2 linked regions of the Halohasta litchfieldiae genome follow. The protein of the gene in region 2 binds, or shares a complex with, the protein of the main gene of each other region. Links are inferred from orthologs where the notes say so. Each region holds a gene or a part of one and is shown on either strand. Other genes may lie near its edges.

The links.
Region 1: HALTADL_RS03020 (region 2) and HALTADL_RS16235 share a complex: the UniProt entries of both Methanocaldococcus jannaschii proteins name them as parts of the RNA polymerase complex. The link is inferred for Halohasta litchfieldiae from one-to-one orthologs.

Annotation. Positions count from the first base shown.
Region 1 is NZ_CP024845.1:3,191,924-3,194,791, reverse strand. It holds HALTADL_RS16235 (DNA-directed RNA polymerase subunit L), read left to right. Parts: upstream 1-1,226; coding sequence 1,227-1,511; downstream 1,512-2,868. Other genes in the region: hisF (imidazole glycerol phosphate synthase subunit HisF), read right to left, coding at 1,953-2,765; HALTADL_RS16230 (DUF7511 domain-containing protein), read right to left, coding at 1,586-1,861; HALTADL_RS16240 (Sec-independent protein translocase subunit TatA/TatB), read right to left, coding at 802-1,083; HALTADL_RS16250 (hypothetical protein), read right to left, coding at 1-381. UniProt on the Methanocaldococcus jannaschii protein: DNA-dependent RNA polymerase (RNAP) catalyzes the transcription of DNA into RNA using the four ribonucleoside triphosphates as substrates.
Region 2 is NZ_CP024845.1:603,120-606,328, forward strand. The notes cover bases 114-3,059. They hold HALTADL_RS03020 (DNA-directed RNA polymerase subunit B''), read left to right. Parts: upstream 114-775; coding sequence 776-2,344; downstream 2,345-3,059. Other genes in these bases: HALTADL_RS03015 (DNA-directed RNA polymerase subunit H), read left to right, coding at 552-779; rpoB (DNA-directed RNA polymerase subunit B), read left to right, coding at 2,347-3,059. Also shown: more of rpoB, read left to right, coding at 3,060-3,209. UniProt on the Methanocaldococcus jannaschii protein: DNA-dependent RNA polymerase (RNAP) catalyzes the transcription of DNA into RNA using the four ribonucleoside triphosphates as substrates. The Rpo2 subunit (Rpo2N and Rpo2C in this organism) is implicated in DNA promoter recognition and in nucleotide binding.

The sequences.
Region 1 (2,868 bases), 2.6 Mb from region 2 along the record:
CTCCGGGAACCCCGTGTCGACCGCGTCGAGAATTCCTTCGCGGGAGTCGACGAACTCGTTGTAGGCCTCAACGAAAGCGTCGTAGGATTTCATGGCATCTAAGAGCGCTTTCGGCTCCGGCGGCTGCTTTGTCGAGACGACGTAGGTCTCGGCTCCGGATTTCGATTCGAACAGCAGGAATTCGAGTCGACCGGCCTCGTATTTGATCGTCCACTCGCCGCGATCAGTGCGGAACGTTCGGCGGCCGTAGTCACCACCTTCTAATAAGGCCAGTTCGCGCGCGATCTCGCCAGCATGGGCTGTCACTGCGTCGAGAATCTCTGCTCGCTGTTCTCTGAGTTCCTCTGTGGTTGCCGTCTCGGTGTTCAGCCCGTCGACCATTCACTGTAGGTAGGTCTGTCGGGATCATAAGTCGTGTTACTGCGGATCGTCGACGGAATAGAAATTCCAGAACGGGTACGGTGGGAGTCTCGTGAGTCAAACGAACGAGACTCAGGAGTAGTACAGAGGGAACGAAGTGATCGAAGCACTACGACGGGATTCGAACCACGGTCGTAGCGAAGCTACTCCCTGATTCGAATCCCTGCGCCGTTACTGCTCGCTTCGTCTGCTCACGGATGCGAAGCATCCGTTCGCATGGTCCGAGGGACTTCGTCCCTCGCTACTCGCAAATAACGGGCGCGATGGGATTCGAACCCACGATCGAGCAGTTAGGAACCGCTCGCCCTGTCCACTAGGCCACGCGCCCTACCAGTCGCTACTAGTAGATGGCTATTAAAAGAATGCCCGGCCCGGACGTGGTTAGTTTGCTTTCTCGGTTTCCGTCTCGGTGTCGGACTCCTCAGTCTCCTCGACAACCGGCTCGCTGTCGGTCGTGGTCGAGGTAGCGTCTGCGGTCGGATCGCTCATCTCTTGGAGCTCGTCTTCGATATCCTCGCGGCCTTTCTTGAACTCACCCATCGCCTGACCGGTCGACCGGGCGAGTTTCGGAATCTTGTTCGCGCCGAACAAGAGCACTAACACGAGCAGGATGATCAGCATCTCGGGGCCGACTGGGCCGAACAGCGGAAGTACAGTGACCATGTCTACCATCCGATAACCCTGTCGCAACTATAGGCTTTTTGCTCGGTCGCGTTCGAATTCCGCATTCGACCCGTCTATATACGGGTCGAACGCCAGCGGCGGACAACGAAACACTGAAACGACACACAGGCAAACGAAGGCGTATGGAACTGCGGGTTATCGAAAAGACTGACGAGGAACTCCGCATCGAAATCGCTGGCGAGGATCATACGTTTATGAACGTCCTCAAAGGCGAGCTGCTGGAGACCGACAACGTCGCAGCAGCGACCTACGATGTGAATCCGGAACAGTCCGGCGGCCAGACCGATCCCGTCCTCTCGATTACGACCGAGGGCGGACTCGACCCACTCGACGCACTGGCGACCGCCGCCGAGTCCGTTCGAGCCGCGACCGACGAGTTCGCCGACGCGTTCGAAGCCGCAGCCTAAGCGGCGCTGACTCTCGTTTTTGCTGTCGACTCCTCTCAAAATAGCAGCGGGTGGGAGCTGCTGTCCGGCCCGCGTTACCGCCTGTTTGCGAGCGAGACGACGTGTGCCGCGTCGACCGTAATCCAGTGTGTCATCTGCTCTGTCGGCGACAACCCGGCCGGTGAAACGGTGTACTCTTCGTCTCCGTCGGCTGTCGTTGTGGTTCGCCCCTCGAAGATGACCTCGTCGGTCAGATCCGGCGGAGCGTCTCCCAGCGACCACAACAGCGGTTCGATAACGGAGTTCTGGAGGGGGTAGTTAGTGGGGGGCACGGCGAAACCATTGGGCCACTGGATAAAATCTGTTGTCATTCGATGCTGATAAATGGCCGACAAAAAAGTACTCTTTTCTTACTAAAATCAGCAGCGCCTAACAGGGAGTCGACTGCGTAATGACTCTTTATCAGAGCCGAACTGGGATGTTCTGTGACCGAAGGCGCTCTTTAACCTCCTGAATCGAGTACTCGTCGAAGTGGAAAATCGAGGCCGCAAGCCCGGCGTCGGCTCCGGCTTCGGTAAACACCTCGGCCATGTGGTCGGGCGAGCCACACCCCGATGAGGCGATCACCGGCGTTGAGACGTTATCACAGACGGCTTTCGTGAGTGGAATATCATAGCCGTCCTTCGTTCCGTCGCTGTCGATGGAGTTGACGAACAGTTCGCCAGCCCCGCGCTCTTCGGCTTCGATGGCCCACGAGACCACATCCCGGCCAGTCCCCTCACGACCACCCTTGACCGTGCACTCGAACCAGCATTCCTCGCCGTCGACGGTGGCGTAATAGTCGCCTTCGTCGTCGAATCGGCGGCGGGCGTCGACCGAGATGACGATACACTGACTGCCGAAGGCGGTCGCGCCCTCGGTGATGAGTTCGGGCCGTTTGAGCGCGCCCGTGTTGATCGAAACCTTGTCTGCGCCCGCCCGTAGGGTCTCTTTAATATCTTCTTTCGTCCGGATTCCCCCGCCGACAGTCAGGGGAATAAAGCATTCGTCGGCGACCTGCGAGACCGTTTCGAGCATCGTCTCTCGGCCCTCGGCGGAGGCGGTAATATCGAGGAACACGAACTCGTCGGCACCGGCCTTGTTGTAGGCTTTGGCCATCTCGACGGGGTCGCCGGTGTATTTGAGGTCCTCGAAGTTGACACCGGTGTACACCGCCGCGTTGCCATCGTCGTCGAGGTCGACGTCGATACAGGGGATGATCCGTTTGGTTAGCATTGAATACCTGACTGTAGGTATGTGAGTGGTTTCACCGTTTCGACCGGTGACTGTTTGCTGTCATCTGTTGCGGACCGCTCGGAGCCAACAGCAAGCGTTTGGT
Region 2 (3,209 bases):
ACGGATCGACCACGTTGTCCGGTCGCTGGTCGACTGGCCGGAGCGGGATTTGAACTTCGGTCGCTCTGCTCACTACGTTCGCGTCGCTCCTTAGTTCAAATCCCTCAGTGAGTCGTTTTACCGACTCACGGTGTTGCTGAGTACACGCTACGCTCACGGCTACGCCGTTCGCTGTCGTGGCGCGTAGCGCCACGCAAACGCGCTGCTCAGCGTTATTGTTCGTCGGAAAAAGCGCCCGGAGCGGGATTTGAACCCGCGTCACAACCGTGACAGGGTTGTATGATGGGCCACTACACCATCCGGGCGAACCGTACTACAACGTCTCCCCGAGACACAAATAAGGCTTCCTTTTTGAAGGCCGTGTGGTATCCGGTACCGAACAGGCCCAAAAGCATATAGTAGTCGACAGCCTGCCATACAGTATCACGCCCTCCTGCGGTCGGTGAGCCGCTGGTGTCGGGCGAAGTTGGCAACTGTTAAATGGCTCGGCTTTCTAACTCGCTGTAGTATCTCGTGACAGTAGCTTCTTCCCACCAACAGATAACTCACCCATGGTAGATGTCAGCCAACACGAACTTGTCCCAGACCATATCATCCTCGATGAGCCCGAAATCGAATCGGTTCTCGAGGAGTATGATCTCAGCCGTACCGACTTACCGAAAATTAAAACCAATGATCCAGCACTTCCCGACGACGCCACACCGGGCGACGTCCTCAAAATCGTCCGCGACTCACGTACAACCGAAACCGCAATCTCATACCGACTGGTGATCGAATGAACCGGCAAGACCGACGCACGATCTCCCGGGAGTATTTCGAGGAAGACCGACTCGCAGAACACCACTTCCGCTCGTTCAACGCCTTTCTCGACAAGGGCATGCAGCAGGTCGTCGACGAAAAAGAGACCATCGACACCGACATCGGCGACAAGGAGGGCCAAGAGCCCGTCTACGTCGAACTCGGTGACATCCGCATCCTCACGCCGCGTGTGCGAGAGGCCGACGGCTCCGAAGAACTCCTGTACCCACAGGAAGCGCGACTCCGGAATATCACCTACGCAGCCCCCGTTTTCATGGAGATGTCGATCATCCGCGGTGGCGAAGACGAACCCGAAACGGTCGTCGACTCCACCGAAACCAAGGTCGGCCGCATGCCGATCATGGTCGGCTCCCAGAACTGTAACATTCAGGGCTTCTCGGATCAGGAACTGATCGAGATCGGTGAAGACCCCGTCGACCCCGGTGGCTACTTCATCGTCAACGGCTCCGAGCGCGTGCTGATGACCAGCGAGGACCTCGCCCCGAACAAGATTCTGGCCGAACACGATACGAAATACGGCGACGATATTCAGGTCGCCAAAACGTTTAGCCAGCGTCGTGGCTACCGCGCACTCGTTCTCTGTGAGCGCAACCGCGAAGGCCTGCTCGAAGTCAGCTTCCCATCCGTTTCGGGCAGCGTCGACTTCGTCACACTCGTCCGGGCACTCGGGCTCGAATCCGACCAGGAGATCGTCCACCGTGTGTCGGAAGACCCCGAGATCGTCAAATTCATGCTGGAGAATCTGGAGGAAGCCGAAGTCCAGACCACCGAGGAAGCAATCGAAACCCTCGGAAAACGTGTTGCCTCCGGGCAAGGCAAAAACTACCAGCTCAAACGCGCCAACTACGTCATTGATCGATATCTCCTGCCACACCTCCACGAGGAGGGTGCCGAAGACGAGGAGATCCGCATCAACAAGGCCTACTACCTCTGCCGAATGGCCGAAGCCTGCTTTGAGCTCGCTCTCGACCGACGCGAGGCCGACGACAAGGACCACTACGCCAACAAGCGGCTGAAGGTCTCGGGCGATCTGATGACCGACCTGTTCCGGACAGCCCTCAACAAGCTCTCCCGGGACGTGAAATATCAGCTCGAACGCGCCAACATGCGAAACCGTGATCTCTCGGTCGGCACCGTCGTCCGTTCCGACGTGCTCACCGAGCGACTCGAACACCCGATTGCCACTGGTAATTGGGTCGGTGGCCGCTCCGGCGTGAGCCAGCTGGTCGACCGAACTGACTACATGGGGGTTCTGTCCCACCTGCGCCGACTTCGCTCGCCGCTGAGTCGCTCGCAGCCGCACTTCGAGGCACGGGATCTGCACGCGACCCAGTGGGGTCGCATCTGTCCCTCCGAGACGCCGGAGGGGCCAAACTGTGGTTTGGTGAAGAACTTCGCTCAGGCAATGGAGCTGAGCCAGGATATCGAGGACGAACAGGGACTGAAACGAGAGCTGTCGTCGATGGGAGTCGAGGGGATCCCCGGCATTGACAGTATTGAACGAACCACCCCGGCGGACGACTAACAATGGCTCAGGCACGAGAAGCGAAAGTATACGTCAACGGTAGTCTGGTTGGAACCCACCCGGACCCCGAACAGCTCGCCGAACAGATCCGAGAAGCCCGCCGCCGCGGCGACGTCTCGGACATGGTCAACGTCTCGGTCCGTGGTCGGACCCAAGAGGTCATCATCAACGCCGATGCTGGCCGGGCCCGCCGCCCACTGATCGTCGTCGAAAACGGCGAACCGCTCCTCGGTGACGAGGAAATCGAGGCCGTCGACGAGGGCGACCTCGAATTCGAGGACCTCGTCGACCGCGGCTACGTCGAGTTCATCGACGCCGAAGAGGAAGAAGACATCCTGATCGGTGTCGACGAAGATGACCTCACCGACAAGCACACCCACCTCGAAATCGATCCGTCGCTGATCTTCGGGATCGGTGCAGGGATGATTCCGTATCCGGAACACAACGCCAGTCCCCGGATTACGATGGGCGCAGGGATGATGAAACAGTCGCTGGGGCTGCCATCCGCCAACTACCGGATCCGACCCGACACGCGTCAGCACCTCCTGCACTACCCGCAGCTCTCGATGGTCAAAACCCAGACCACCGATCAGATCAACTACGACGAGCGACCCGCCGCCCAGAACTTCACGGTCGCCGTCATGAGCTACGAAGGGTTCAATATCGAGGACGCACTCGTGATGAACCAAGGCTCGGTCGACCGCGCGCTCATGCGGTCGCACTTCTTCCGCACCTACGAGGGCGAGGAACGACGCTACCCCGGCGGTCAGGAAGACCACTTCGAGATTCCAAGTCAGGATGTCCGCGGCGCACGCGGGGAAGACGCCTACACGCATCTCGACGACGACGGGCTCGTCAACCCCGA